One region of the Faecalibacterium prausnitzii genome, then DNA from elsewhere that is predicted to be linked to it. Evidence: predicted binding sites of a transcription regulator. Region 1 holds the regulator's gene; each other region holds the start of a gene.
What was found. The regulator HrcA, encoded in region 1, represses chaperone genes, less so after heat shock. The targets are predictions, from matches to a motif close to TGTTAGCACTCNNNNNNNNNGAGTGCTAACA.
Positions count from the first base shown of each region.

Region 2: a site for HrcA is predicted at 2,765-2,795, ahead of I5P96_RS01280 (Hsp20/alpha crystallin family protein). Genes of this name have one in related genera too.
Region 3: a site for HrcA is predicted at 7,524-7,554, ahead of htpG (molecular chaperone HtpG). Genes of this name have one in related genera too.

Region 1 covers NZ_CP065377.1:2,758,393-2,768,882, forward strand. The annotation lists gene I5P96_RS13325 (PTS transporter subunit IIC) at 1-887, opposite strand, end outside; gene I5P96_RS13330 (GH25 family lysozyme) at 1,246-2,805, shown strand; gene dnaJ (molecular chaperone DnaJ) at 2,867-4,039, opposite strand; gene dnaK (molecular chaperone DnaK) at 4,296-6,125, opposite strand; gene I5P96_RS13345 (nucleotide exchange factor GrpE) at 6,224-6,844, opposite strand; gene hrcA (heat-inducible transcriptional repressor HrcA) at 6,841-7,914, opposite strand; gene I5P96_RS13355 (stage V sporulation T C-terminal domain-containing protein) at 8,097-8,639, opposite strand; gene I5P96_RS13360 (diguanylate cyclase domain-containing protein) at 8,725-10,218, opposite strand; gene I5P96_RS13365 (NAD(P)/FAD-dependent oxidoreductase) at 10,471-10,490, shown strand, end outside.
Region 2 covers NZ_CP065377.1:250,652-261,141, reverse strand. The annotation lists gene hisIE (bifunctional phosphoribosyl-AMP cyclohydrolase/phosphoribosyl-ATP diphosphatase HisIE) at 1-397, shown strand, start outside; gene I5P96_RS01290 (PHP domain-containing protein) at 404-1,228, shown strand; gene I5P96_RS01285 (MATE family efflux transporter) at 1,300-2,673, shown strand; gene I5P96_RS01280 (Hsp20/alpha crystallin family protein) at 2,929-3,393, shown strand; gene I5P96_RS01275 (orotate phosphoribosyltransferase) at 3,550-4,185, opposite strand; gene I5P96_RS01270 (twin-arginine translocation signal domain-containing protein) at 4,439-4,975, opposite strand; gene I5P96_RS01265 (twin-arginine translocation signal domain-containing protein) at 5,135-5,755, opposite strand; gene I5P96_RS01260 (helix-turn-helix domain-containing protein) at 5,870-6,565, opposite strand; gene I5P96_RS01255 (histidine phosphatase family protein) at 6,849-7,523, shown strand; gene I5P96_RS01250 (Tat pathway signal sequence) at 7,621-8,226, shown strand; gene I5P96_RS01245 (DUF3048 domain-containing protein) at 8,282-9,388, opposite strand; gene I5P96_RS01240 (DUF3048 domain-containing protein) at 9,425-10,490, opposite strand, start outside.
Region 3 covers NZ_CP065377.1:1,145,117-1,155,606, reverse strand. The annotation lists gene I5P96_RS05680 (sensor histidine kinase) at 1-796, opposite strand, end outside; gene I5P96_RS05675 (response regulator) at 812-1,564, opposite strand; gene I5P96_RS05670 (hypothetical protein) at 1,554-1,856, opposite strand; gene I5P96_RS05665 (ABC transporter ATP-binding protein/permease) at 2,235-5,429, shown strand; gene I5P96_RS05660 (HD domain-containing protein) at 5,493-6,020, opposite strand; gene I5P96_RS05655 (hypothetical protein) at 6,054-6,488, opposite strand; gene I5P96_RS05650 (alpha/beta hydrolase) at 6,613-7,398, opposite strand; gene htpG (molecular chaperone HtpG) at 7,612-9,540, shown strand; gene I5P96_RS05640 (5-bromo-4-chloroindolyl phosphate hydrolysis family protein) at 9,640-10,490, shown strand, end outside.

The DNA.
Region 1 (10,490 bases):
TAGACGCCAATCTGGCCCACCAGACCGCAGGTTCCCATGCCGGAGGAGACCGCCGCACCGTTCATCTCAAAGTGAAACAGGCAGGTGGCCAGCGGGCCGGTGATGGCCGAGGCCAGCGTGGGAGCGATCCAGATGCGGGGGTTCTTGATGATGTTGCCCATCTGGAGCATACTGGTGCCCAGACCCTGACTGACCAGACCGCCGACGCCGTTTTCCTTGTAGCTCATGACCGCAAAGCCCACCATCTGGGCGCAGCAGCCCGCCACAGCGGCACCGCCGGCCAGACCGGTCAGGCCCAGTGCCGCACAGATGGCGGCGGAGGAGATGGGCAGCGTCAGCGCCACGCCCACGATGACCGACACGAGGATGCCCATGACCAGCGGGGCCTGCTCGGTGGCCCACATGATGAGGGTGCCCACCTGGCTTGCCGCTGCGCCGATGGGCGCTGCGATGAGCATGGACAGGCCGACGCCTGCAAAGATCGTGACCAACGGGGTGGCGAGGATGTCGATCTTCGTCTCCTTGCTCACGGCCTTGCCCAGCTCCGCCGCGACGATGGCGATGATGAGGACGGCCAGCGGGCCGCCGGCCCCGCCCAGTGCATTGGCCGAGTAGCCCACCGTGATGAGGCTGAACAGCACCAGCGGCGGGCAGTGCAGCGCCCAGCCGATGGCGCAGGCCATGGCCGGGCCGCTCATGGCCGTGGCGTAGCCGCCCAGGTCCACCAGCACGTCCAGGCCGGTCTGCTGGCCCAGCGTCTTGATGATGGTGCCGATGAGCAGGCTGGCGAACAGGCCCTGTGCCATCGCGCCCAGCGCCTCGATGAGGTAGCGCTGCGGGGTGATGACGATATCTTTTCGTTTCAAAAACTCCTTGAAGCTTGCCATAGAATTTTCCTCTTTTCTTCTCCGGTCATTTCTGCAACCGGACTGCATGTCCATCATCATACCATACACCTGTCAAGACAGCAAGAGAAAAACGCTTTTTTCGTGAAAAGAACCAAATTTTGAAGCGCTGGATGCAATTTTTCCGCAGGCTGAACCGTATTGCCTGTGGAGCGATTTTTCTCTTTTCCGTTCGCTGTTTTTCCTTCGCACCGCCGCAAAGAAGATTGACGGATACCGGGGTTGGGTGTATACTGGAAGAGTGAAATCAGGATTTCTGGATCGGTCCCGATTCTACCGGGCTTTGCGGACCGCACGGCGGCTGCACGTCCGATCTTATTTGGAGGCAAAAGCAAACGGCATGAAACACAAATTTCCATCGGTTCCGGATCGTACATCCGATCAAAACACCCGCCGCAATGCGGGGCAGGCCATTGCCGCCTTTGTCATGGCGCTGGCTCTAACCGTGGGCGGCGCGGGCACCACCATCCTGCTGGCTACCCAGCCTGCGGGGCTGACCGTCGCGCCTGCGGCGGTGGAGTGGGAGGCCCCCGCCATCAGCCTTCAGCCGGAGAAGAGCGCCTCCACGGAGGCCGCTTCGGAGAGCACGGCGGAAGCGTCTGCTTCCAGCGCCGCTGCGGAAGAGACCGCACCGTCACAGGCCCCTGCTTCCTCTGCCGCGGTGCCTGTGACCCCGACGGAGGCTGAGGTGCCTGCTTCCAGCACCGAACCTGCGGCGGAAGCCCCCGTTGAAGAAGCTCCTGCCGCTGTGCCGGACGAGACCCCTGCGGAGCCGTCCGCTGAGACTCCCGCCGCCGACCCGATGGCCGGTCCTGCTGAGGAGAACGACCACGAAAACGCCCTCTTCCCCCACTTCGTGCAGGAGACTGCGGAACTGGCCGCCGAAGATCCGCTGAGCGCCCCGGTGGAAACGCTGGAAGCGGAGGCCGCCGAGACCCCCGCCGCCTCTGAGAACGGCGAGGCTGTCGCTTCCGCCGGGATCTCCGATACCAACGGCACCATCCTGCTGACGCCGGAAGAGATCCGCGCCGCACTGGACGCCGGAACGCTGGACGAAAGCAGCGTCTCCGCCCAGTGCCTTGACAGCGAGAACGGCTTCCTGAAATGGCTGTGGAACCTGCTGTTCGGCAAAAAAGAGGAAGACAAGCCCTCCACACCTGCACCGCGCCCCACCTACTCCGGCTGGCGGACCGTGAACGGCAAGACCTATTATTATGAGCAAAACACCACCGACCCCGTCACCGGCATCCGCTCCATCGACAACAAGCTCTATTACTTTGATGCCAATGGCGTCCAGCAGAACGCCACCTTCGGCATCGACGTCTCCAAATACCAGTCCAGCATCAACTTTGAGCAGGCCAAGCAGGCCGGTGTCGAGTTCGTCATCATCCGCATCGGCTACCGCGGCTACGGTTCCGGTACACTGGTGCAGGACCCCAAGTTCGAAGAGCATTTCACCAATGCCCGGAACGCCGGTCTGCGGGTGGGCGTCTACTGCTTCACCCAGGCCGTCAATGAGAACGAAGCCCGCGAGGAAGCGCAGGCCTGCGTGTATGTGCTGAACGGCCGCCAGCTGGACTACCCCATCTACTTTGACACCGAGGCTTCCGGTTCCGGCTCCGGCCGTGCCGATGGTCTGGGCGTGGAGGACCGCACCAAGTGCGCGGTCGCCTTCTGCGAAGAGATCAAGGCTCTGGGCTATCAGCCCGGCGTCTACGCCTCCACCACCTGGTTCCGCAAGCGCCTTGACATGAGCCGGCTGACCCAGTACAACATCTGGAATGCCCACTACAACGTCGCCAGCAGCCCCATCGCCTGCAACATGTGGCAGGGCAGCTGCACCGCCCGCATCCCCGGCTACGGTGGCCAGATCGACGTGAACATCAGCTACATGGGCTGAGTTCGGAAGACACAAAAGACCCTCCCGGAAATTTTCCGGGAGGGTCTTTCTGTTTCTGGTGTCAGTTGAACAGGTCTTTCAGCTTTTTGAAGAAGCCCTTGCGCTTTTCGTAGTTTTCTTCTTTCAGGGTGCCCTCGAATTTCTTCAGGGCGTCGCGCTGGGCCTTGTTCAGCTTCTTGGGGATCTCGACCTCGCACTTGACGTACATGTCGCCCCGGCCACGGCCGTTCAGATACTGGATGCCCTTCCCGCGCAGGCGGAAGGTGGTCCCGCTCTGGGTGCCTTCAGGGACGGTATACTCCACCTTGCCGTCAATGGACGGTACGGTGATCTCATCGCCGAGAACGGCCTGGCTGTAGGTGATGGGCACCGTGACCCAGACGTCGTAGCCATCGCGCTGGAACACCTCGCTGGGCCGCACCGTGACCATCACGATGACGTCGCCTGCGGGGCCGCCGTTGGCACCGGCATCGCCCATTCCGCGCAGTGCAAAGCTCTGATCGTCGTCGATGCCCATGGGGATGGACACCTCCAGCGTCTTCCGGGTGGCCGTCTTGCCGGAGCCGTGGCAGACCTTGCAGGGGTTCTTGACCAGCTTGCCCTTGCCGCCGCAGCGGGAGCAGGGCTGCTGGGTCTGCATCACACCAAAGGGTGTGCGCTGCTGGCGGATGACATAGCCGCGGCCGCCGCAGTCGGGGCAGGTCTCCGGGCTGGAGCCTGCCGCACAGCCGGAGCCATGGCACTCCGTGCACTCCTGCTGGCGGGTGATGGTGATGTTCTTCTTGCAGCCGTGGACGGCCTCGTCAAACGACAGGGTGATCCGGACACGGATGTCCTGGCCCTTGCGGGGGGCGTTGGGGTTGGCCTGGCGGGACGATGCACCGCCAAAGCCGCCGAACCCACCGCCGAAGATATCGCCGAAGATGTCGCCCAGATCGACGCCATCGCCGCCGAACCCGCCAAAGCCGCCTGCACCGCCGCCGTTCTGGGCTGCGTAGCTGGGGTCAACGCCTGCAAAACCATACTGGTCGTACATCTGGCGTTTCTTCGGGTCCGAAAGCACCTCGTTGGCTTCGTTGACTTCCTTGAATTTTTCCTCAGCGTCCTTGTCGCCGGGGTTGTAGTCCGGGTGGTACTTCATTGCCAGCTTGCGGTAGGCCTTTTTGATCTCCGCATCCGTGGCCGATTTGGATACCCCCAGCACTTCGTAGTAATCACGCTTTTCCTGTGCCATATCCACTCACCTCTCGTATCGTAGCAACCTCCCCCTGACAGCAGCGCGCTCCCGTTTCCCACAGCGGGAAACATCCAGCAATCTGCGCAATGCTGGCCGACCTGCCAAGGGCTCCCCGGCTGGGGAGCTGGCGAGTGTCAGCGAGACTGAGAGGTTTAACCCACAAAGGCCGCTCCGGCAAAACCGGAGCGGCTTTTGCTTATATCTCAGCGCACATCCGCCGGTTTGGCCGGACATGTGCTGCCTGTATCAAAACTTAGACTTCCTTGAAGTCTGCATCGACGACGCCGTCGTCATTGGGCTTCTGCTGGTTGGCTGCACCGGCATCGGGGCCCGGCTGTGCGCCTGCGGCCTGCTGTGCGGCAGCAGCTGCCTGATACATCTTCTCGAAGACGTGGCTCAGCGCATCCTGCTTTGCCTTGATGTCGTCGATGGAGCCGGACTGCACAGCGGTCTTCAGGTCGGCCAGCTTTGCCTCGGCCTCGCTCTTGACGTCTGCGGGCATCTTGTCGCCGTTCTCCTTCAGCATCTTCTCGGTCTGGAAGACCATCTGGTCGGCACCGTTGCGGATATCGACCTCTTCGCGCTTCTTCTTATCGTCTGCTGCGAACTGCTCTGCTTCCTTGACGGCCTTGTCGATGTCGTCCTTGGACATGTTGGTGGAAGCCGTGATGGTGATGTTCTGCTCCTTGCCGGTGCCCAGGTCCTTTGCGCTGACCTTCACGATGCCGTTTGCATCGATATCGAAGGTGACTTCGATCTGAGGCACACCACGGGGAGCCGGAGCGATGCCATCCAGGTGGAAGACACCCAGGCTCTTGTTGTCGCGTGCGAACTCACGCTCGCCCTGCAGAACGTTGATCTCGACCGAGGGCTGGTTGTCGGCAGCGGTGGAGAAGACCTGGCTCTTGTGGGTGGGGATGGTGGTGTTGCGCTCGATGATCTTGGTGCAGACGCCGCCCAGGGTCTCAATGCCCAGGCTCAGCGGGGTGACATCCAGCAGCAGCAGGCCCTTGACGTCGCCCTGCAGGACACCGCCCTGAATGGCAGCACCGACTGCCACGCACTCGTCGGGGTTGATGCCCTTGAAGGGCTCGCAGTTCAGTTCCTTCTTCACGGCGTCGTAGACGGCGGGGATACGGGTCGAACCACCGACCATCAGGACCTTCTTCAGGTCAGAAGCGCGCAGGCCTGCATCCTGCAGAGCCTTGCGGACAGGGGTCATGGTGCGGTCGACCAGATCTGCGGTCAGCTCGTTGAACTTTGCGCGGGTCAGGGTCATATCCAGATGCTTGGGGCCGGTCGCATCGGCGGTGATGAAGGGCAGGTTGATCTGGGTGCTCATTGCGCTGGACAGCTCGATCTTTGCCTTCTCAGCCGCTTCCTTCAGGCGCTGAGCAGCCATCTTGTCCTTGCGCAGGTCGATGCCGTTCTCGGTCTGGAAAGCGTCTGCCATCCAGTCGATGACGCGCTGGTCGAAGTCATCGCCGCCCAGGTGGGTATCGCCGTTGGTGGCCAGAACTTCGGTGACGCCGTCGCCCATCTCGATGATGGAGACATCGAAGGTGCCGCCGCCCAGGTCGTAGACCATGATCTTCTGGTCGTCTTCCTTATCGATGCCGTAGGCCAGAGAAGCAGCGGTCGGCTCGTTGATGATACGCTTGACGTTCAGGCCGGCAATGGTGCCTGCGTCCTTGGTGGCCTGACGCTGGCTGTCGTTGAAGTATGCGGGGACGGTGATGACTGCCTCGGTGACAGGCTCACCCAGATAAGCCTCGGCGTCTGCCTTCAGCTTCTGCAGGATCATGGCGCTGACCTGCTGGGGGGTGTACTCCTTGCCGTTCAGGGTGACTTTGTGGTCGGTGCCCATCTGGCGCTTGATGGAAGAAACGGTGTTCTCCGGGTTGGTGATGGCCTGACGCTTTGCGACCTGGCCGACCAGACGGTCGCCGGTCTTGGTGAAGCCGACAACGGACGGGGTGGTGCGGGCACCCTCAGAGTTTGCGATGACGACGGGTTCGCCGCCCTCCATAACAGCCACACAGCTGTTGGTGGTGCCAAGGTCGATACCAATGATCTTACTCATAATGAAAGCTCCTCTCAAATCAGAACGTATTTGTTTATATGATGCTCAAAGTGGATAAGCGGATGTTTATTTGAAAACCCTTGCGGGTCTTTGCGAAGTTACTCGGCCACCACAACGGTCGCATGGCGGACGATCTTGTCGCCCAGCTTGTAGCCCTTCTGGTAGACGGTGACCACCGTGCCGCTCTCCTGGCCCTCTTCGGCGGGGACCTGCTGCACGGCGTTCATGAAATTGGGGTCGAACGGCTTGCCCAGGGATTCGATCTCCTCCACATGGAGGACATCCAGTGCCTTGGCCGCCTTGTCCAGCGTCATGGTCACACCCTTTTTGTAATTCTCGTCGGTGGTGGGGGCGTTGGCCGCCATCTCCAGCGTATCCAGGATGGGGATGATCTGGTTGACCGCAAAGGAGATGCCATCGTTGAACTTCTGGTCCGCTTCGCGGGCGGTGCGCTTGCGGTAGTTGTCGTACTCGGCAGCCATCCGCAGCAGCTTTTCTTTGGTCTGGGCCGCTTCCTGCTCCGCTGCTTCCAGCTTTGCCTTTGCAGCTTCCAGGTCGCGGTTTTTCTTGAACCAGCCGTCCTTCTTCGCATCCTTGGGTTCCGCTGTCTCGGATGCGGGCGCAGCCTGTTCAGCGGCTGCTTCGGGTGCGGCCTGCTCAGCGGTCTTTGGCTCTGCGGCGGGTTCCGCCTGCGGGGTCTTCTTGGTTTCTTCGCTCATTCCAGGTCCTCCTTATAGATCACAGTCCGCCGGGGTGCGGCTGCCTGCGGGGTATCTTTTCGTTTGCCGCTCATACCCTCGCCGAGCTGGTCGGCAAAGGTGTGGAGCAGAGGCATCAGCTTTTGGAAGGGCATCCGGGTCGGCCCGATGAGTGCCACCGAGCCCCACAGCCCGCCGCCGACCAGATAACGGTCGCTGACGATGCACAGGCCGGGGATCTGCGGCTCAATGTCCTCGCCCAGCAGGATGCTCTCGCTCTGCTCTGTGGGCGGGGCGATGAGCCGGGCGGCCGCTTCCTCATCGCTCAGCAGGCTGAGGATGGAACCGACCTTGCCTTCCAGCTGGGGCCAGTCGAGCAGGTACTGCTCGCCGCCCAGATAGACGTGCGGTTTGGTGGAATCCTGCAGGATGGCCGCTGCCGCCGACACCACTGGCACCAGCTCCGGGTTGATCTGGCCGCACAGCTCTGCAAGGAGCCGGGGCGAAAGATCCATGGGAGCCACGAATGTCAGGTTCCGGTTGAGCAGGGCGGCCAGCGCCGCAGCATCCTCACGCGAGAGGCCGGTGCGCACCCGCGCCACGCGGGTCCGGACGTAGCCGGCCGTGGTCACTGCCAGCACTGCCGCCGCGCTGCGGCCTACCTGCACCACCTCATAATGGGCGATGCAGAGGTCCTCGGCACAGGGAGTGCTGATGGCTGCGGTGCAGCCGCTGATCTGAGCCAGCGCCCGTGCGGCACCCTGGGCGAGCTTTTCAGGCTCGTGGTCCAGGCTGGCGAACACGGCGTCCACCCGTGCGCGGGTCACGCGGTCCAGCGGCTGGTCATCCGTCAGCAGATTGTCCAGATAATAACGGTAGCCCTTGGCACTGGGCACACGGCCCGCGCTGGTGTGGGGCTGCTCCAGCAGGCCCAGCTTGGTCAGCGCCGCCATCTCGTTGCGCAGCGTCGCACTGGAAACTGCCATATCAAAGTAGTTTGCCAGCACACTGCTGCCCACAGGCTCCCCTTCGAGACCATACAGCGCCACGATCGCCTGCAAGACTCGCTGCTTGCGTGCATCCATCGTCATAGCGCCTGCCTCCTTCGTTTGCTTTTTGTTCTTTAGCACTCTGTCTTCCTGAGTGCTAAGACCATTATATCCAATTTTTCCGCGCTGTCAATAGGTTCGCAGAAAAGTTTTGAAAGATTCACAAATTGGTCATAAGCAAACGGCCCACGCCGAGGCGCAGGCCGTTTGCTTTTATAAGGTATTTACTCTTCCATCTGTTTTGCCAGAAACGCCGCCGCCACTGCTGCGGCCTTTTCCTGCGCGGCATCCGGCTGTGCCGCCCGGTCCTCGGTCAGAAAGCCCACGGCACCGGTCACATCCCCCGCCGCGATGATGGGGCAGACACAGAGCAGAGCGCGCTGCGCCCCCTCGCAGGGCAGGAGGGCCTTTTCCGGGTCGCCGTCGCTGGCGTAGAGCTTCCGGCTGTCCATCAGCTTTTCCAGCGGCTGGCTGACGCTGCGGTCCACAAGGTCCCGCCGCCCGGCACCGGACGCCGCCAGGATGCGGTCCCGGTCACAGACGAAGGCTGTCAGTGCGAAGCTCTTGCTCAGCGCATCCACATACTGCGTCGTCACGCTGCTCAACTCTCCCACCGGCGAATACTTCTTGAAGATGACCTCGCCGTCGCCGGTCGTGAAGATCTCCAGCGGGTCTCCCCGGCGGATGCGCTGGGTGCGGCGGATCTCCTTGGGGATGACGACCCTCCCCAGCTCATCAATGCGGCGGACGATCCCGGTTGCTTTCATAACACATTCTCCCTTTCTCGGTCCCACGTTTCCTTGGTTCCCAGATTTCGTTTCCTGTGGTTATTTTGTGGTAGAGAAAGGAGAATTATTCAAGCGCGAAGCTCTGCCTGCGGGAGCTTCCCTGTTTTTGCTTGTCCTCATACATCCGGTGGTCTGCCAGGATGCGGATGTCGCGGACGTCGGCCCGGTCGGCCGGGTAGCAGGCCGAACCGCAGCTGGTGCCAATGCAGATGGTCCGGCCGTCCAGCACATAGGGCTGCCGGATGACCGATTTGATGGTCTCGATCCGCTGGGCGCACCCGTCTGCATCGACTTCGCCGTTCACGATCAGGGCAAACTCATCGCCGCCGATGCGGAACGCAAGGTCGCTGCTCCGCACACAGCTCCGCAGCCGGTCGGCCACGGCCCGGAGCAGCTGGTCGCCCACATCGTGGCCGTAGGTGTCGTTGACCGGCTTGAACCGGTCCAGATCCAGATAGAACAGAGCAAAGGGCTGGCGCGCCTTTTCCTTCTGCTTCAGGGTGCTGTTGAAGCACCGCTCGTTGAACAGGCCGGTCAGGCCGTCGGTGTTGGCCAGCCCCTCCAGTTTCCGTCGTTCCAGCGCTTCGGTGCGGAGGGCGTTTTCTTTTTCTTCCATTTCCAGTGCCGCATCCAGCTTGACCGACCGCACCATCGCCACGGCCACGCTGCCCATCAAAAAAAGCAGCAGCAGGATGGTAGCCGTCTGGATCTTCCGCATCCCGGCATCGACGACATCGCGCTCCACGATACCCACGACGGTCAGGTCCTGAAAGCCCACCGGCTGATAGACCAGATAATAGCCCTTGCCGCCGTACCGATACCCGGTGCTGCCGCTGCCGCCGCTGCGCACGTTCTCCCGCATGGCGGCAAAGCCGTCGGCATCGACCTTGGCATTTTTCTCCAGAAAATCGAACAGGTTCGTCATCCAGGATTCGATCTCACTCTTCGGCTCCTCGGACAGCATCACGCTGCCGTCCGGGTAGATGATGTAGCAGTCGCTCTGGCCGTTGTAGGCATGGCCGCCGATCATCTCTTCCAGCGTTGCATTGTTGTAGCTGACGGCAATGCAGGTGTAGGTCACACCGGAGACCTCGACCGGCCGGATGGGCACGGTGAACACGACCCGGCGCTCGCCCGTGTCCATGATATAGCTGCTCACGCTGGAGTGGCCGGTCGCATACGTCGCTGCAAACGCGCCCCACTGTCCCTGCGCCTCTCCGCTCTCTCCGGCGGCTTTCAGATACTGGTTGGACTCGTTGAACAGGTACAGCTCACTGTACCGCCAGGTCGTTTTTTCGCGGTTGAAGTGGCGCAGACTGGCCCGGATGGCCGTTTCGTCTGCCTCCTGCAAGCTGTTGCCCCACTCGCTCAGAACGTTCCAGTTGCGCTGCGCGAACATGGTAAACGTCTTGTTCACCTGCTCGTAGGTCTCCAGCAGGTTTTGGGTGCTCTCCCGATAGAACTGGCGCTGCACATATACCAGATAGCCCACAATGTTGAAAAGGCACACCACCACCAGGAGCGCAAGCGCAGCGGCTCGCCGTCTGCTTCTCCCCATCCTATGATCCCATGACATATTCATCGTACCCCCGAATTTTTTCGAGAGAAGTTAAAATTTCTTAGCCGCATCTTTGCTGCATCGCTTCAAATCTACCAGATTCTTCCTCTTCTGTCAATGCTCTTCCATAGTTTTTCCCGTTTGAACTCTGGCCGTTTTTTCCGGTTTATGCTATACTGGGTCTGTTCTTCAGGCCCTGCGCCGCGCGGGAGGGTTCCGGCGGCTTTTTCTCTTTTCAGAAAGGATCGTTTCATGCAACAGATCGTGATCTT
Region 2 (10,490 bases), 430 kb from region 1:
GGAGGTGGTCAAGGACGGCCCCGCCTGCCACACCGGTGCCGAGAGCTGCTTCTTCCACGAAGTGTATCTCTCGCCGGAACTCAAGCAGTTCAGCTGGCAGGGGCTTTATGCGCTCATCAAAGGCCGCAAGACCGACCCCCAGGAGGGCAGCTACACCACCTACCTGTTCGAAAAGGGCAAGGAGAAGATCCTGAAAAAAGTGGGCGAAGAGTGCACCGAGGTCATCATTGCGGGCGAAAAGGAAGACCGCGCCGAGACCATCTACGAGATCAGCGACCTGGCATACCATGTGCTGGTGCTGATGGTCCAGGCAGGCATCACGGTGGAGGACATCACCCGTGAGCTTGAAAAACGACATGTCATCGACCACAAGGTCAAACAGGAAAGGATGCAGTGAGTTTCTATGGCAGATTACAGGAAGTCCAGCGTGCATTGCCACTCGACAATGTGCGACGGCAGAAATACGTTGCAGGAGATGGCCAGCGCTGCTTGTGCGCAGGGTCTGACTACACTGGGCTTCTCCGGCCATAGCTACACCCAGCGCGACCGCGAATACTGCATGAGCCCCAGCCGCACCGCGCAGTACAAGGCCACCATCGCCAAGCTCAAGGCGGAGTACCGGGGCAAGGTGGACATCCTCTGCGGCATCGAGTGGGACGTGCTGAGTGAGGATAAGCCCGAAAACTACGATTACTGGATCGGCGCCGCGCATCATCTGTACGGCAAGAACACCGGCCGGTATTACGAGATCGACTTCCGCCCGCAGGACCTGCACGACTGCATCTTCGATGACTTCGACGGCGACCCGCTGGCTGCAGTCGAGGCCTACTATGCCGAGGTGGCAAAGGTGGCGGCCAAAGGCCCAGACATCCTGGCCCACATCGACCTCATCAAGAAGCTGAACGGCGAGGGCGAGTTCTTCGACGAGGAGTCTCCCCGCTACAAGGCCGCTGCCCTCAAGGCGCTGGCCGTGGCCAAAGAGCATGACTGCCGCCTGGAAGTGAACACCGGCGGCGTCTACCGCGGCTACCGCAAGGATTTCTACCCCGGTGCCTGGCTGCTGGGCGAGTGGCAGAAGATGGGCGGCAGAGTCATCATCACGGCCGATGCCCACGACACGGCCAGCCTGACCTTCGACTTTGACGAAGCAGCCGCTGCCCTCCGGGCCGCAGGCTTCACCCAGGTGGATGTGCTCACCGTCAACGGCTTCGAAGCACAGGAACTGTAACGGTATCATCAGAATGGCCCTCTCTGTCCCAGACGGAGAGGGTCATTTTCCGGTCTGATAGGAGGAACTGCATGACCCAAACCGCAAAAAGATCCCCATTTACGATGAACGTAGACCTGATGCACGGCCCCATTTTCAAGAGCCTGGTCGTCTTCATGCTGCCCATCTTCGTCTCGAACCTGTTCCAGCAGCTCTACAACACGGTGGATACCATGATCGTGGGCAATGTGCTGGGCGACACGGCACTGGCCGCCATTGGCTCCTGCGGCTCGATCTACGAGCTTCTGGTGGGCTTTGGCCTCGGCATCGGCAACGGCCTTGCCATCGTCGCAGCGCGCTCCTACGGGGCGCAGGATCACGATCTGCTCAAGAAGACGGTGGCTGGCTCCCTTGTCATCGGCCTCATTGCCTCGCTCTGCATCACGCTGGCCGGTGCGGTGGGTCTGCGCCCGCTTCTGGTGCTGCTGGACACTCCGGCAGAGATCCTCGAAGACGCCTACCGGTACATCATCGTCATCGACTACGGCGTCCTCGTCATGTTTGCCTACAACCTCTGCGCCGGTCTGCTCCGCGCCATCGGCAACAGTTTTATGCCGCTGGTCTTCCTGCTCCTCTCGTCGGGCCTGAACATCCTGCTGGACCTGCTCTTCATTGCCCGGATGGGGATGGGGGTGCAGGGCGCAGCGGTGGCTACGGTCATCTCCCAGGGCGTGTCGGTCCTGCTCTGCATCGCGTATGTGTTCGCCAAAGTCAAGCTGCTTCTCCCGGAGAAAACACACTTCCGGGTCGGCCGGCATCTGTACTGGGAGCTGTTCAGCCAGAGCATCTGCATGGGCCTGATGAGCAGCATCGTCTCGGCGGGCTCGGTCGTTTTGCAGTATGGCATCAACGGGCTGGGCACACTGGTCATCGCCGGGCACACCGCTGCCCGCAAGATGTTCATGTTCACCGATATGCCGCTGCTGAGCATGGCATCGGCGGGTTCGACCTTCGTTTCTCAGAACTGCGGCGCGGGCCAGCCGGGCCGCGTCCGCAAGGGGATGAAGGAGATCTACCTCTACTCGGTCGTCGTGGCCGTGGCTGCGGTTCTGCTGATGCGGGTGGCAGCGCCGTGGATGGTGGCCTTCGTCTCCGGCTCCAGTGAGCCCATCGTGCTTGAAAACGGTGCCCGCTATCTGCTCTGGAACGCACCGTTCTACGCGGTGCTGGGCATCCTGCTCTCCACCCGCTACGCCCTGCAGAGCCTTGGCAACAAGGTGCTGCCGCTCTTCTCCAGCGTCATCGAGCTGGTGGGCAAGGTCGTCTTCGTCGTGCTGTTCATCCCGAAGTTCGGGTACGATGCGGTCATCCTCTGTGAGCCCATCATCTGGTGCGTCATGGCAGCCTACCTTGTGGCCGTCTATCGGCACGACCCCTTCGTCTTCCCGAAACAGGAAAAGCGCTGAACGGCAGCGCACAAACCGAAAACAGACGCAGAGAAGCATGATTTGAGGAAAAATCGCATGGGATTTTATCAAACTGTTATCCTTCTGTGAATTTTAGCACTCTTCTATTGACAGTGCTAAAAACATGTGCTATAACAGGGCCGTGCTCAGGAGGAAGGGCAAACGGAGAGCCGCAAGGCGCTCCGGAAAGCCTTTCCGAGTGGACGCTTCAGATTTTTTGCCCCGACCCGAACGCCGGGATTGGAGGAATGATTTATGCTTATGCCGACTGTTTTCCATGAAAACCTGTTCGATGATTTCTTCGATCCGTTCTGGAATGACGCTGCACTGGAACGTATGATGAACCGTGAGGCTCGTGATACCTTTGGTAAGCGCGGTGCAAACATGATGAAGACCGATGTCAAACAGACGGACAACGGCTACGAGATGGCCGTTGACCTGCCGGGCTGCAAGAAGGAAGACGTTCAGATGGATCTGAACGACGGCTACCTGACCATTCAGGCAGTGCGCAGCCACAGCAATGACGAAAAGGACAAAGAGGGCCGCTATCTGCGGCGCGAATCCTTCTCTGGCACCTGCGCCCGCAGCTTCTATGTGGGCGATGTGAAGAAGGAAGACATCCACGCAAAGTTCGAGGACGGCGTCCTGCACGTCGAGCTGCCTGCTCCTCAGCAGACGAAGGCTTTGCCTGAGAACCCGAATCTGATTGCGATCGAGTAAAACGCCGGTCGTGTGCGCCAAAGCACAACGCACACAGAATGCCCCCGGAGAGCTGCGAAAGGCCCTCCGGGGGCATTTTTGCGCACAGAAAACCCCGCCGCATGGGAACAGAAGCGTGTCCGGTGCGGCGGGGCAGAAGAGGACGATGGGGGCAGCTTACAGGGCGGAATAACCGAAGCTGTTGACGAGGGCGTCGATGCGCTGGCCGGCCTTGCACAGGGGGCAGTCGCGGGAATCGAAGCTGGCGTAGTCGGGCAGGTTGGACGGGTCGAAGATGGACGTGACCGGGATGCCCAGGCAGTCGGTGGCGGTGGCGAAGATGGCCGACAGGCCCGCGACCATGCCGCCGTAGTAGTTGACAGCCTCGATGGCAGCCTGTGCGGTGTAGCCGGTGGTGATGGAAGCCGCCAGGATGAGCACATGCTTGCCCTTGACCATGGGGGCCAGATTGTCGCGCAGGATGATCTGGCTGCCGGTGGTGTACTCCGGCGTGATGACATAGATGGTCTGGTGGGCGTTCATGTTGGCGAAGCCATCTTTCGTGAGCTCGTTGGCCAGGCAGGTGCCGATGACCTGGGTGCCGTCCAGGCAGAGGACGGTATCCACGATGGTGCTATGCTGATAGGCAGCCACCAGCTCCTTTGCCACGGCCTTGGCCTCGGACAGACGGGATTTCTGGGTGGTCACGTCGATGTAATAGTTGATATGGCTGTGGCTGGTGGCAAAATGCCCCTTTGCCACGCGCAGGAACAGACTGCTCTTATTGGTGGGTAGCTTTACCATGTTGATCATAACTGCAACACTCCTGTTCATCAAAAGTCCGGACTTCCGGTTCCGGGCGGAAAACAAACAGCGCGGCGGCATGTTCTGAGCCGCTGCGCTCCCATCCTTTTCCATGACCCTATTGTAAAGGAAAAACACCCTGTACACAAGATACAAAACTGCTGAAAATCAGAGGAAAAATTGAGACACCTTGCCAGAACGCGGGCAAACAAAAACCGCCCGGAACCAGTCCGGGCGGAAGATGCGGAACAATTGCGGAAGATCAGCCCTTTGGGCGGGTGGTCTTCCAGTTCAGGGAGTACTCGTTGTACTGCAGGTCGGGGCAGTAGGTCAGCACGATGGACTGGCCCGGTTCGAGAGCAGCACCCAGCTTCAGGTTGATATTACCCGACACGGAGGCGCCCTTCTTCAGGTTGGTATCGCACAGAGGGGCATCCAGGGTCAGGCCGTTGGAAGCCGTATACTTGGTGATGAACTCGTCTTTATCGTTGAGAACGGTGGCCTTGAAGTTGTTGGGGTTCACATAGATGGGGTTGGCGCGGCCATTGGTGATCTTAAAGGGGAAAGCAATGGTCGTACCGGTGACATCCGGTGCGGTGTAGCTCTTGCTGGCCTCCACATATTTGCCCATGGCGGCAGTGACCTGCAGGACCGTGAGCTCACCGGGCGTCGTGCGGAGCGCGTTGTAGGAGTCGCTGGTATCGACTTTGCAGCCGGTGAACAGGCTGGCACCGGCAACGGCGACAGCGGCGACGGCAGTGTATTTCAGGAACGAGCGGCGGGAAAATGCGAAAGACATGATGGTTCCTCCTTTGTATGGGATCACATATCATTTTGCCAAAACGGCCTTGCCTATACAATAGGCGAAAACCGGGCGGATGTCAATGCTTTTCACAGATTTTTTGAGAAGATCTCACCCGAAAAAAACAGAGGTGAGACGAAATTTCGTCCCAAAAGGTCAGCTGTTCTTCAGGTCGGAAGCGCTCATCACAAAGGTGATGCTCTTGCCGGATGCGAAGGTGGGGTTGTAGGTCACGGTCATCTGCTGCCAGCCGGCGGGCACCATGCAGACCAGCTCAATGTAGCCGGTGCCCTGCGGGGGCAGGCTGGGCGCATCGGAGAAGCTCTCCGTGGCGGCGTCGTACAGGGAGACGTAAGCGCCGGCCTCGGCAGCCTGGCCGTCCACGGTGACGGTGAAGTCGGTGGTGGAAGCGGACAGCGCGTGGAAGTAGGGGGCGGTGTTGGCGGCGCGGGACGCCTCATCGGTCAGGGGATAGGCGGCGTCGATCTCCGCGATGTTCTGTGCGCCGATGGCCATGCTGTCGGTCTTGGAGCGGTTGACAGCCGTGACCAGAACGGCGACATACTGGTGGCCAGCCACATCGGGTGCATCGGACAGCGTGAAGACGCTGGACAGCTGGACGCCCAGGTTGTTCCAGTTGCTGACCTTATCGCCGACCTTCACCTCGACAGAGCCGCTGGAAGACTGGCAGCCGCCCAGCATGGATGCGGCACCCAGTGCAAGCGCAGAAACGCCGGTGACCTTCAGAAAAGCGCGGCGGGAAATCTTGTTCGACATAAAACTGCCTCCTTAATTGGCATAGTCTTTTTCTTCTATGGTTCGTTTATAACATCTTTTGCCGGGAAGTGCAAGCCTTTTGCGGAAAAATTAACACGAGTTTCACACAGGGGCTTACTGCTCCGGGCCGAGGCCCTTGACGCGGGTCTCGCTGGTCTTGACCAGATTTAAGAGGCTGGGGGTATAGAGCGGGAACTCCCGCGTCAGGCTCTCGGTGGTCATGGAGAGGCAGGCCGGGTCCTTGACGCCCTCGCCGACGCCGACGTTCTCACCGGCCAGCAGGGCCTCCACATTGGCCTCGTTCATCCGCATCACGGCATCGGCGTAGCCGGGCCAGCGGCGGGCCTCCACGCTGAACAGGCTCTGGGCGTTGTGGGGTTCCGCAGAGTAGAGCAGTCGGAACATCTTGGCCACGGCCATCATCAGGTAGCTGCTGACCTCGGTGGTCAGGGCCTTGCTGTGGCACTCACCGATCTTGGCGTACAGCACGTTCAGGCTGTTGGAGATCAGCTTTTTGTTCATGGTGGGCAGCACGCTGCCGTGATAGATGTTGTCCTTCATCTTGTCGGGGTTGGGCAGCTCATCGGCGGTCAGCATCATGCCGTTGCGCTCGGCCGAGCGGCCCAGCAGATAATCGCAGGACACATTATAGTAATCTGCAACACGGACCACGAAATCCAGACCGCACTCGCGGATACCCTTTTCGTAGTGGGAGAGCAGCGCCTGCGAGACGCCGAGGTCTTCCGCTGCCTGTTTCTGGGTGATGCCGCGCTCCTTGCGCAGCAGCTTGATGATACGATTGAATTCCATGATCTTTGGCTCCTCAGTGAAAAATGAGACTTCTTTGATTTTTGGTTTACAGCATGTTGATTATACACAACGGAAAACGACTTGTAAAGCAAGCAAAATGACGGAATTTTTTGACGAATTTCGTCATTTTTGTCAAAACTCTTGCTCTGACTACCATATCTATGCTAAACTAAGGGGCAACTGGTATATATTTTGTGCCGCGCCGGGGTCGTGAAAATTGCGCCCGGCGTGAAGAAACGGGCACAATGAGACGATCTTTGCGAAAATCGAGGTGTTTTGACCCATGAAAACATTCAAACTGCATCTGATCCGCCACGGTATCACGGCGGGCAACCTCCAGGGGCTGTACATCGGCAGCGGAACGGACATCCCCCTGTGCGACGAAGGCCGCGCCCAGCTGGCCGACCTGAAGGAGCGGTTCGAGTACCCCCAGGTGGACACCGTGTTCTCCTCGCCGCTGATGCGCGCCGTGGAGACGGCGAACATCCTCTTCCCCAACGCGGCCCATCAGTTCTCGGTCCACGACCTGCGGGAGGCGGGCTTCGGCGTCTTTGAGAACCTCCCCGTGAAGGAGCTGGTCAAGAACGAAGACTTCAAGAAGTGGATCACCCCCGGCTCCGGCTTTGTACCCGAAGGCGCGGAGCCGACCGAAGCGTTCCATGCCCGCTGCTCGGAGACCCTGCTCAAGCTGTTTGAGTATATGATCCGGATGGATGTTACCGAGGCGGCCTGCGTGACCCACGGCGGCGTCATCATGAGCATGCTCAGCCAGCGGGCCCTGCCCTCCCGCCACCCGGAACAGTGGATGGCAGACCCCGGCTGCGGCTACACTGTCCAGACGGACGTTCAGCTCTGGATGCGGGACCGTCTGGTGGAGGCCATCGATATTGTGCCCTTCGGCTACGCCGATACCCTGCGCGGCCAGGCGGAGTCCGAGGAAAACGAGGCATACGAGTAAATACACGGTAAAATTCCGGGCAAAGACCTTGACAGGCTGTCCGGAATTTACTATTGTATAGAGAGAACTATTTTTCCGCTGTTAGGAGGAATCCCCGATGTCACAATCTCTGTCCCGCCGCTCGTTCCTGAAATGTGCCGGCTCTGGTGCAGTCAGTCTGGCGGCTGCCCTGCTCACCGGTGTTTCGGCTGCAGCGCTGGCCCCCTGCTACGAGGGCGAACCGGCCCTGCTGGACGGCAAGGCCGCTGTGGAGCTGCTGGGCTATGCCCCCGCGCCGGAACTGGGCAGCACCCTGGTGTATCTGTCGGTGGAGAACCTCTCGGCAAAGGCGCTGGCCGTGGGCACGAGCTATCTGCAGAGCCGCGAGATGACCACGACCGAAGAGCTGTACCGCCTGGGCACCGGCTTAACGGCCGTCTGCGACGGCCAGCCTGTGCGCTGCGGCAGCTTTGCAGCCCCGCTCTATGGCGAGAACGCGGCGGATGCCTCGGCCTTTACGCTGAATCTGGCCGCAGGGCGCGGGGCCATGCTCCACTGCTTCTGCGAGACGCCGGAGGACTGGAACACGCTGGAGCTGACCTACCAGCCCGATTTTGCCTCCGGCCAGACGATGCACTTTGTGGTGCGCCGGGACATGGACGAAGTCCAGCTGGGCGCGGTGCCCACGACCCCTGCCGAGGTCGGCAGCGTCGTGGACCTGTAATGAGATGACACAAAAAAATCCCTCGTGCATGGCACGGGGGATTTTTTGCTGTCTGTCAGGGGGCCGATGCGGCGGTCAGGGCTTCCCCGGCGGAATTGGTCACGGTGAGTTCCTGACCGGTCAGGCTGGAAACGAGGGCCAGATAGCTCCGGCCGGCCAGCAGGTTGAAGGGCCGGCCGTCGGCATCGTAAAAGGCGAAGGTGGAGTCGCTGCCCTGCGTCCAGGTCAGGGTCCATAGATGCCCGCCGTTGAGCCAGACGCCGCCGCCCATGCTCAGGTCGTAGTCCAGCGTGAGGCCGTCGTCCCGCAGGGAAGAGGCGCTGAACAGAATGAGCAGGTTGTCAAAACCGGCCTGCTGGCTGTTGTTGGCATCCAACTGGGGGGTGCCGTCGGCATGGAGCATTTTGTAGGTGCCGCTGTCAGCGTCGTAAACAAAGCCGGTGGCGTTGTCCGCACCGAACTGGACCTGAACGCGGGCGGCATCGGCAGCGGAGGCGTCGGGCAGCTTGCCTTCCGTCTGCTGGGGCAGCAGCGGCGGGACGGACAGGGTGGGGGATGCTTCGCTCTCGCTCTCCCCGGCGGCGCTGGAAGCAGCGTCGGTCAGGCGGGACTCCGACAGGGCGGAGGAGATGTTCAGGCTGCGCAGCACCCCGGCCAGCGCATTGCCGCTGGTGCGCCACAGCGGGTGGCTGGTCCAGGTGGTGTCGCAGGTGAAGGCGTTGGTGCCCACTTCCAGCGCATCGACCGCGCGCAGGGAGTAATAGTCCAGATAGTTCTGGTCAAAGGCGCCGCCGCCGCGCTGGACGGGCAGCACCTGCTGCCCCACGAGCAGCCGCCAGTAAAGGTCCTGCCCGGCGGCCACCGGGCCGACCTGCGGCACAGCATCCACGGCCGGGTAGACCAGGCACAGGCTGGTGGCGCTCTGGGGCTCGGTCAGAGCTTCCAGCACCAGAGATGCCGAGGAAAGCCCCCACTGGGTGGTGCTGGACGTCTCATTCTCGATCGTGACGGCCACCGGGCGCTGCCCCGGCCAGAGCGCTTCCTGCCCGGTGAGCGGGTCGGTGGGAGCCGCCGAAGAGGCGGTGTCCGCAGCGGGAACGCAGCCGGTCAGCAGCGCGGCGCAGAGCGCAAGGCACAAAGCAGTCCGCTTCCAAAATTTCATCTTGTTCCTCTTCTGCCCCGCAGCGCAGGGCTGGTCTTACTGATAGCTGAAGTTGCTCCACTCATCGTTATCCACAAGGGCGAAGTAGGTCTTGCCCCGGTTCAGGGTCATCTCTTCGCCTGCGTCGGTGTAGAGCCGGATGGGATGGGTGGGATGATCCTTCTCCCAACGGCCCGTCTGGACGCCGCCGCTGGTGAAGAGATAGGCCTGTCCGCCCTCGACGTACTGGACTTCCTGCACATCGTGGGAGTCGCCTGCGTAGGCAGCGATGTTGGCAAAGCAGACCACGACGTTCGCAAAGGTCAGCTGTTTGCCGGTCAGCTCGTCCACCGCAGACTCGAATTTCTTGGTGCGGCTGCTGTACATGGACATCTTATAGTTCCGGTTCCAGCTGTTGTAGGCAAAGCTCGTCTTATAGCTGGCCGAATAGGTGATGAGGATGCTCCGGGCCGAGGGCGTGTCGGCCAGGTCGTTCACGGCATCGGTGCGGTAGTCGGCAAAGCGGAAGAAGGTGCCCTCGTACGGATAGGTCAGGCCGATGCCGGCGTCAGCAGCCGCCTGCCTGATTTCCTTGGCCGAGGTGAACTCGGTGTGCTCGTAGGCGACGTTCTCATTTCGCTTGATGCGGTGGGCCACATGCGGATGGACCGGCGTATTGAAGTAATTTTTGCCGCCGATGTTCAGGCCGGAGTAGTTGTACACGTGGATGAACTGGGTGCAGAAGATGCTCTCGCCGTCGTGGTAGTACAGTGCATTCCAGGGCATGAGCAGCTGCAGGAACTGGTCGCGGCCGGAGCGGATGGGGCCGATCTCCGGGATGTTGTTCACATTGGAATAGAGCGCGCAGAAGCGGGTGATGCCGCCCTCGACCTTGCTCTCAATGAGCAGGTCGGCCGAACCAATGCCGCGCTGCGGGCGGGCGTTCTGCCGCTCGGAATTGCAGATGTTGTTGACCATGACGCCCACGATGCGGCCGTCGGTGCTGCGGGCCTCGCCAGTCAGCGGGTCGGCGTCGTAGGCGGGCAGCGCGCTGCCCGCAGCCTCCGGCTGTTCGACGCCCGGCAGCGAGGATGCCGCCAGCTCAGACGATGCAGCGGCCTCG
Region 3 (10,490 bases), 1.3 Mb from region 1:
AATTCCCTGCGTGCCTGCGGGTGAGCAGATACAGCTCGCGGCGGAGCTGATGCTGCAGCGCGGTGGTGCTGTGTTCGTCCGGGTGGGACGGCTGCGAGCGGAACTCGACCGTCGTTTCGATGGGGAACGGCCGGGTGGGCAGCGGCAGTGTCAGCTCTGCCCGGACGCCCTGCGGTGTGCGGGGCAGCAGGGCAAGCCCCCAGCCCAGCTGGCGGCAATACCGGCGGCAGAGCAGCAGCCCCGCCTGCGCACCGCCCAGAAAGCGGCGGCGGTTTTCGAGCCAGCTCTCCCCTTCCGGCAGGCCGCAGCCATCGTCCTCGATGGTCAGGCGGATGTCCTGCCCGGTCTGCCGCAGGCACACCTGGATGTTCCCGCCGGGTGCGGCAGCACGCAGGGCGTTCGAAAGCAGGTGAAAGCAGATCTGTTCGGCCATTTCTCGGTCGCCCCAGACAAGGCACTGCTCCAGCCCGCCGCAGTCTACGGTGAGCTTCGTGCTGCTCTGGGCGTCGATCTCGCCGCGCAGCCCTTCCAGCTGCGCCAGCAGGCGGCACAGGTCCACCGGCCGCTTCTGCACCGGTTCCTCCGGAGCCGAAAGCTCCATCAACTCCCGGAACGTCCGTTCCAGCCGGGCTGCTTCCTGCTCCATGTCCTCCAGCGCCTGGGTCGCGCGGGCATCCTTCAGCGGCTGTAAGTGCATCTGTAAATATTCCCGGTTCTGTTCCAGCAGGCGCAGTGAGTGCAGAAACGCTGTTTCCAACTGTTTTTGCGGAAATCCCGCTTCGTCCTGCCTGCACATATCCACCGTTCCTCCTTACCGCTGTTCCCGCACGATGATGCCGCGCCGCAGCACGGTCTGCTGCAGCGAGTAGACCAGCCTGCCGGTGGTGACTTTGAGCCCGGTCAGGCCGTTTTCCGCCTTGAAGTGCTCCCATTCCACCGGGTGCCGTGTCTCCAGCCCTTCGACCAGACGGCGCAGGCCGCTGTCCACAGCGGCCACCGTGATGTGATATTGTTCCGCGACGCCCTGCAAAATTTCTTTGCAAAGCGCCAGTTTTCCATCGGCTGAACAGGCGATCTGTACCGCCAGCGTGAGGTATTCGCAATTGGTGTCCGGCTGCGGGAGCTTCCACAGCTCGTACAGGTGGGTGCAGAACCGTTCGATCTGCATCGAGTTCCGGCCGGGGACGCCCAGCAGCCCCCGCAGAAGATCCCGCAGATGGTCGTGCCCGACGCCGTAAAAACGGCTGCCCGGCTGCAGGTGGGCGGCGGTGATGTCGTCGGCCCAGCCGTCGCCCTGCAACAGGAGCGGCGGGTGGCTGGGCAGGCGGTTGAGCTTTTCGAGGAAGGTCAGGCTGTCCATATCCTCCAGCTGGCTGCTCAGCACCAGCACATCAAAGCACCGCTCCTGCCGCAGCGCCTGCAGGACAGGCTCCCCGCTCTGGAAGCAGGTGCATCGGATGATGGTGCTCTGCTCTTCCAGATAAAACTTCCGGATGCGGAGTTCCCGGTCGTCGTAGCTCATCAGAGCGACGCGCAGGTTCTCCGCATCCCGCTCACCGGGCACCTGCGGCACCTCCGTTCTGCTCTGCTTCCAGCACCGGGAGCCAGTCTGCGATCACATCGCCCCAGATCTCTGGCTGCACGGCATTTTCACACAGATATTGCAGCAGCCGGTAGCCTGCCTCCGGATGCAGCGGAACAAACTCGCTGACCTGCTGTTCCCGCTCGCCCTTCCGGTCCAGCGTCAGGTGGCAGCCGCCTTCTGACGCATCCAGCGCGTAGACCAGCGTATACGCGGCCTGATAGCCCTTGATCGACGAGAACTGCCGGATCAGCGGGGCATACGTTCGTTCCATAAAAGACTCCTCCTTGCTGCTGTGGTTGCCATAATCTTCCGGTCTATGGCTTTTCATTCCTATTTTATAGAGCAGCACAGAGAGATGCAATCCCCTAAAAAGCGTCAAAATGTGTCGTTTTGGTGTTTGCTCTGCCCGGTTCGCCTCGCGTTTTTCGCCAGAGAAAAGCCGATGGAAACTGCTTTTCTTTGTCAAGGATACCACCTTTTCCGCCCAAAAGCAAGGGACAGTAATTGTCTCTTATCTTCCAGAACTTCCCCTGTCGGGAGCCGTCGGGATGCCACGATTTGTTCACATTTTTCTGATAAAATAAAGTGATATTTTTGTTCCGGCGGCTTTGGCACTCCCCTCAGCCGTGTTTGCAGAAAGGCAGAATCCATGCTTCAACTCAAAAAGATCCACAAGCAGTACAAGACCGGCGACCTGGTCCAGACAGCCCTTGACAAGGTCAGCCTGAGCCTCCGCGACTGCGAGTTCGTCGCCATCCTTGGCCCCAGCGGCTCCGGCAAGACCACCCTGCTGAACATCATCGGCGGTCTGGACCGGTATGACAGCGGCGACCTCATCATCAACGGCATCTCCACCAAAAAGTACACCGACCGCGACTGGGACTCCTACCGCAACCACACCATCGGCTTCGTGTTCCAGAGCTACAACCTCATCCCCCACCAGACCGTGCTGGCCAACGTGGAGCTGGCACTGACCATCTCCGGCGTATCGGGTGCCGAGCGCCGCCGCCGGGCCACCGAGGCACTGCAGAAAGTGGGTCTGGGCAACCAGCTGCACAAGCACCCCACCGAGATGTCCGGCGGCCAGATGCAGCGGGTGGCCATCGCCCGCGCCCTCGTCAACGACCCGGACATCCTGCTGGCCGACGAGCCCACCGGCGCACTGGACAGCGAGACCAGCATCCAGGTCATGGAGCTGCTGAAGGAAGTGGCCAAAGACCGCCTCGTCGTCATGGTCACCCACAACCCGGAGCTGGCCCACCAGTACGCCACCCGCATCGTCCAGCTGAAGGACGGCGTCATCCGCTCCGACACCGACCCCTTCGAGCCGGACGCCGCCCAGCTTGCCCCGCCAGTACACAAGAGCATGGGCCGCTCGTCCATGTCTCCCCTCACCTCGCTGAGCCTGAGCTTCAACAATCTGCTGACCAAAAAGGCCCGCACCCTGCTCACGGCCTTTGCCGGTTCCATCGGCATCATCGGCATCGCGCTCATCATCTCCCTGTCGGCAGGCGTCAACCAGTATATCGACGATACCGAACGCTCCACCCTGTCCGAATATCCGCTGCAAATTCTCAGCAGCGGCATGGACCTGACCTCGATGCTCACCTCCGGCTCGCCGGCGTCCGCTTCCAGCACGACCGCCGAGGAAGGGATGGTCCCGGTGCGGCAGCTCATCACCCAGATGGTAGCAGGCATCACCTCCAACGACCTGAAGTCCCTCAAGACCTATCTCGAAAGTGACGACTGCACCATTGCCGAGGACGCCACCTCCATCGAGTATTCTTATAATGTGCAGCCCCAGATCTACCGGGAAGACGCCGATGGCTCCATCCGTCAGGTGAACCCGGATTCTTCCCTCTCCAGCCTGGGCATCAGCTCCACAAGCTCCACCAACAGCATGATGTCCTCCATGATGAACACCAGCGTGTTCTATCAGCTGCCCGAAAGCGATGAGCTCTACAACTCCCAGTATGAAGTTAAGGCGGGCCGCTGGCCGGAGAAGTACAATGAATGCGTTGCCGTGCTGGGTGCCGACGGCACCATCACCGACTATGCGCTGTACGCCCTCGGCCTGCGGGACAGCGCCGAGCTGGACAAGATGATCCAGCAGTTCGCCCAGAACCAGAACGTCGATGTCCCCACCGACTTCAAGACCTACCGGTACAGCGATTTCATCGGCATCCAGTTCAAACTGGTCAACGCGGCCGACCGCTATCTGCGCGACGACGACCACAACGCCTGGGTGGACAAGTCCGACGACAAGGACTTCATGAAGAACCTTGTCGCATCCAGCGAGACCCTGACCGTGGTGGGCGTCGTGCAGCCCAAAGAGGATGCCTCTGCTTCCATGCTGTCCTCCGGCATCGCCTACCCGGCCGCCCTCACCCAGCACGTCATCGCCGCCGCAGCCGACTCTCAGATGGTCAAAGACCAGCTGGCCTCCCCTGCCATCAATGTGATGAACGGCGAACCCTTCGGCACCGAAGACGCTTCCGCCTTTGATATGAGCAGCCTGTTCCGCATCGACACCGACATGCTCAAGAGCGCCTTCCAATTCGACACCAGCAAGCTGAATTTCGACCTCAGCGGCGCATTCGATTTGGACAACGGTTCGGTCGATCTCGGCTCGCTGCTCGACCCCGACGATTTCCAGCTGGATCTGGATCTGACCGAAACGCCTGACCTGGACATGAGCACCCTGACCGACCTCTTTGCCAACATGGACCTTTCCGTCTCCGAAGACAAGATGCAGGAGCTGGCCCAGAAGGTTCTGGTCGGCTACAAGGACTATGTCATCGGGAACGGCATCCTGAACCTGAACAAGATCAGCTTCTCTCAGTACCTCAAGAGCGATGCCTTCAAGACCCTGATGAACGACGCCATGGGCGAACTGTTCGACCAGGACGCCCTGCAGGCCCAGTTCTCGGAGGCCATGCAGACGGCGATGTCCACCCTCATGGAAAGCTACTCGTCCCAGATCTCCGAGACGCTGCAGGCTCAGCTGGGCAGCGCGATGCAGACGGCCATGACCAAGCTGATGACCCAGATGAGCCAGAACATCCAGAGCCAGATGCAGCAGAGCTTCTCCCAGCTGGGCAGCCAGATGGAGAGCGCGCTGAAGATCGACGCCACAGCCTTCCAGAAGGCCATCCAGTTCAACATGAGCGAGGACGACCTGACCGACCTGATGAAGTCGGCCATGCTCTCCTCCACCGCCACCTACGACAGCAACCTGCAGACGCTGGGCTATGCCGACCTCGACGCCCCCAGCCAGATCAAGATCTATCCGCAGGACTTTGACCACAAGGCGTCCGTCGTGGCCAAGCTCGACGCCTACAACGACAACATGCGGTCCCAGGGCGCGGACGACAAGGTCATCCAGTACACCGACGTCGTCGGCACCCTGATGACCTCCGTGACCGAGATCATCAACATGATCTCCAACATGCTGGTCGCCTTCGTCTCCATCTCGCTGGTGGTCTCGTCCATCATGATCGGCGTCATCACCTATATCAGCGTGCTTGAACGCCGCAAGGAGATCGGCATCCTGCGTGCCATCGGCGCGTCCAAGCGGAACATCTCCGAGGTGTTCAACGCCGAGACCTTCATCATCGGCCTGTGCTCCGGCGTGATGGGCGTCGTGCTGAGCGAGATCCTGCTCATCCCTGGCAATATGCTCATCCAGAAGATCTCCAACGGCACCAATGTGGTCGCCCGCCTGCCGCTGAACGCAGCCCTTGTGCTGATCGTTCTGGCCACCGTGCTGACCATCCTCGGCGGCTTCATCCCCGCCAAGGGCGCTTCCCGTTCCGACCCCGTCAAGGCCCTGCGGTCGGAATAAGTCACAAAACAACAAAAAAATCCTTCCGGCAATTGCCGGAAGGATTTTTTTGTTGTTTTGTGATTACCACTCGGTGTCGCCGGCCCCATCCGCACCCACAGTGGTGGCGACTTTGGCGCGGCGGAACATGCTCTCCACCACAGCGCAGTACTTATCGGCCAGGCAGACGATGATGGCTTCGCGGCAGGTGGGTACATGCCGGAAGGTCAGCGGCCACATGTGGCTTTGGATGATGTCCTGCTCCTTCTTCGTGATGTGAAAGTAATGCTCCGCATTCACGCAGGCCGAGCCGGGGTGCGAAAAGCCGTGCATCTCAAACAGGCGGCGGATACCATGGAAGCTGCTCGTCTTGTGCCAGTCGTACAGGTAGAAATCGTGCAGAAAGCCGCCCACCGCCAGCGCGGTCTCGTCGGCACCCAGATGGAAGCGGCGGTTGAGCCAGAAGCTGACCAGCACCACATTTTTGCAGTGCTGATAGGTGGTCACGTCGCCATGCTGGATGAACTCCCGCATCTCCTGCACTTTGGGATGGTGGTCGTACTGTTCCAGAATGGCGTAAAGCTGCTCACGTTCAGTCTGAGAAAGCTGCATTGCTTGGGGTCCCTTTCCTCTTAAAAAACAACATCAGGAGCGGAGCTGGACGGGGTTGGAATTGCCGAAGTTCTCGGCGCTGCTGGGGTTCTCGCGCTTCAGGCTCATGTCCACCAGATACTGCCGGCTGCCGTCGCCCATGGCGTCCAGCTCCGCGAGCTTGGCCTTGGCGGACTCCACATCCGGATACCACTGGATGAGGAAGAAGTTCTCTGCCTCGACGCCGTAATAGATCCACTGGCCGTCTGCCCGGAGCAGGTCGTCCAGATGGTCCACCTCTTCGCCGTCCGGCAGGCCGAGGCCCTCCTCGGCATAAAGGCTCTCCGGCTCCACCTGGAGCACCTCGATCACCTGAATGGCGCTCTGAAGATATTCATCCTGCGAGATGCTCTTGTCGGAGAGCTCCCAGCCCGTCAGGAATGCCTGCATCATCAGGTTCTTGACAGAAATTTCCGGCCGCATTGCCATAAATGTTCCCTCTTCCTTCCGGGCGGTGTGCCCGGCGTTTGTTTTCGCTGACCAGTATACGCTAAAATTTGTTGCAGGTCAACTATTTTTTCATGAATTTTTTGTAGAACTATACAAATCCAGTTTATTCCAGATGGAAGTCGAAGGTGTCGTTCAGCCATTCCACCGCCAGCTGCACCCAATGGGCGCGGTGGGCGCTGGCGGCATCCACCTCTGCGGTGGAGATGCTGGTGCCGTGGACCCCCTTCTCGAACAGATGCGCCTCACAGGGGACATGGTTCTTCCGCAGCGCTGCAAGGAGGAGCAGGGTGTTTTCCACCGGGACGGTGGCGTCCTCCATCGTGTGCCAGACGAAGACCGGCGGTGTATCCGGCGTGATCTTCTCTTCCAGCCCGAATCTCTGGTGCTCCGCCCGGTCTTCGCTGCCCGAAAGCTGCACAAAACTGCCCCGGTGGGCATACTCCCCCGCCGTGATGACCGGATAGGCCAGCAGCACGGCATCCGGCTTCCGGCTGCGGTCTGCCGCCTCGCCGGGGCAGTCGAGCACCGCACCGGACAGCGCCAGGTGCCCGCCCGCCGAAAAGCCGCAAACGGCGATCCGGTCCGGCAGGATGCCCCAGCGTTCTGCGTTCTGTCGCAGCAGCCCGATGGCCGCGCGGAGCTGGCGCAGCGGCTGGTGATTCCGTGCCCCCTCGCCCACACTGTAGGTCAGCACAGCAGTGTGATACCCTGCCGCTGCAAACTGCAGCGCCACCGGGTCGGCCTCGCGGGCACTGACGTGTTCGTACCCGCCGCCGGGCACCACCAGCACCAGCGGACGGCGCAGCGCGTTCGGCATGGCCGGAGCCGGGCTGCGCAGATAAAGTTCCAGCTTCCCTCCACCGGGAAGCGCACACATTTCAAACTGCATCGAAGTCATTCCTTTCCGACTTTGTCGGGACTATTATAATGGGTTTGGAGCCGGAATGCAAAGAGAACCGCAAACATTTCTGAACTTTTTATGAAACCCCTTGATTTTTGATGCGAAGCGGTGTATATTAGCACTCGAAAGTTATGAGTGCTAAGCCGTCATCCCAAACTCCGGCTCTCTGGCACCGAATCTGAACAAAAGAGGTTTTGTATTATGGCGAAGAAAGAATTTCAGGCGGAAAGCAAAAAGCTGATGGACATGATGATCAACTCCATCTACACCAACAAGGAGATCTTCCTGCGCGAGCTGATCTCCAACGCTTCGGACGCCATCGACAAGCTGTATTATAAGAGCCTGACCGACACCTCCGTCGGCATGAACAAAGGCGATTTCCGCATCCTGCTCACCCGCGACAAGGACAGCCGTACCCTGACCGTCTCCGATAACGGCATCGGCATGACCAGGGAAGAGCTGGAGTCCAACCTCGGCACCATCGCCCACTCCGGCTCGCTCGACTTCAAGAAAGAGAACAAGGACGAGAACATCGACATCATCGGCCAGTTCGGCGTCGGTTTCTACTCGGCCTTCATGGTGGCCGACAAGGTCACTGTCATCTCCAAAGCTTACGGCGCAGACCAGGCCTGGCAGTGGGAATCCAGCGGTGCGGACGGCTACGAGATGAACCCGGCCGAAAAGGACACCGTGGGCACCGACATCATCCTGCACATCAAGCCCAGCACCGATACCGACAACTACGAGAATTTCCTCGATGAATATGGCATCGCGGCCATCGTCAAGAAGTACAGCGACTATGTGCGCTACCCTATCCAGATGGAGCGCGAGAAGAGCCGCCAGAAGCCCGAACCGGACCCCAAGCCCGATGACTACAAGCCGGAGTGGGAGACCTACACCGAGCTGGAGACCCTGAACAGCATGGTGCCCATCTGGAAGAAGCAGAAGAGCGAAGTCTCCGACGAAGAGTACGCCGCCTTCTACAAGGATAAGTTCAACGACTACACCGACCCCGCCCGCGTCATCGTCAGCCGCACCGAGGGCACTGCGAACTACAACGCCCTGCTCTTTGTGCCCAGCCACCGCCCCTACGACTTCTACACCAAGGACTACGAAAAGGGTCTGGCACTCTACGCTTCCGGTGTGCTCATCATGGAAAAGTGCGGCGACCTGCTGCCCGATTACTTCAGCTTCGTCAAGGGCATCGTGGACAGCCAGGACCTGAGCCTGAACATCAGCCGTGAGATGCTGCAAAAGGACAACCAGCTCAAGCTGATCCACAACGCACTGGAAAAGAAGATCAAGAACGAGCTCCACGCCATGCTGACCAACGACCGCGAGAAGTATGAGGCTTTCTGGAAGGAGTTCGGCCGCCAGATCAAGTTCGGTGCCTACTCCGATTACGGAATGCACGGCGAGCTGCTGCGCGACCTGCTGCTGTTCTGGTCTGCCAAGGAGCAGAAGATGGTCACTTTGCAGGAGTATGTGGACAAGATGCCCGCTGAGCAGAAGTTCATCTACTTTGCAGCCGGTGACTCCACCGACCGTCTGGCCAAGCTCCCTGCCGCTGAGCTGGTGCTGGATAAGGGCTACGACGTGCTGCTGCTGACCGAGGATGTGGATGAATTCTGCCTGCAGATCCTGCGCACCTATCCCCGCAAGGATGCCGAGGGCAAGGACGGCACCGTTGAGTTCAAGAACGTCAACAGCGGCGACCTGGGCCTTGAGACCGAGGACGAGAAGAAGGCCGCCGAGGATGCCACCGCCGAGAACAAGCCCCTGTTCGATGCCATGAAGGATGCGCTGGACGGCAAGGTCAAGGAGGTCAAGGTCTCCACCCGCCTGAAGGATCACCCGGTCTGCCTCTCCGCAGACGGCCCGCTCTCCATCGAGATGGAGAAGGTCCTCTCCAAGCAGCCCGGCAGCGAGGGCGTCAAGAGCGACAAGGTGCTGGAGCTGAACATCCATCACCCCGTCTTCGCCGTGCTCAAGGCCGCACAGGAGGCCGGCGACACCGAGAAGCTCAAGAAATACAGCGACCTGCTCTATGCACAGGCACAGCTCATCGAGGGCCTGCCTGTGGATGACCCCGCCGCGTATGCCGAAGCTGTTTGCAGCCTGATGAAATAAGGCGTTTACTCCCAGATAAATTATCCCTTAACAAAAGAGCCGTGTTCCGCTATAATAAGGTGGAACACGGTTCTTTTCATTTTAGGAGGAATTTGCCCCATGGAGCCAAAACGCAGCAACCATTTCCTTGCCCATCTCCCCACCATCCTTCTGCTGGTGCTGTTCGCCATGTCGCCGTGGCTGGGCATCCTGTTCTTCATCCTGCGCGCCATCGACCGGGATGCCGAGAAAAAGGAGCAGACCAACGCCGACCCCGCCCGCGACAGCCACGCAGAGGACGCCCGCACCGCACAGAGCGCCGCCTCCGGCCAGCGCAGCGAGACGGTCTCCGACCAGGATGTCCCCACTGCGGAGCAGAAGAGCGCCAAGCAGTGGCACAAGACCCTCATCACCCTGTGCACCATCTTCGGTGCCATCTTCCTGCTGGTGGGCATCGGCGACCTGGCCGATGTCATGGAGGAGCTCTTCTGGGACCATGAGATCGACTGGGGTGAGCTGCTGACGGCGCTGGCCCAGACCATCGGCGGCGGCGCAGCCCTCTTCACCGGCCTGCGGATGGACCGCGCCCGCAAGCTGGAACGCAAGCTCGACAAGATCGTCGGCGACCGGGACAACATCGCGCTGGGCGAGTTGTTCGCGGCGGTCGGCATCGACGCAGTTCGTGGCCGCGCTGCGGTGGAACACGCCATCGACCACGGCTATTTCGGGGCCGATGCCTACATCGACTACCGCACCGACACCCTTGTCGTGCGCGGGGCCGCACCCCAGCCGCCCAAGGCCCCGCAGCCGGAGCCGGAAGCGGAACCGGAAGACCTGTACGCCTCCCTTCAGCAGCAGCTGCGCCGCGCCAACGATGCCATCCCCGACCCGGTGATGACGGCCAAGATCTCCCGGCTGGAAGAGCTCAGCGCCCGCATCTTTGCTCTGGCCAAGAAAGACCCGGATAAAAA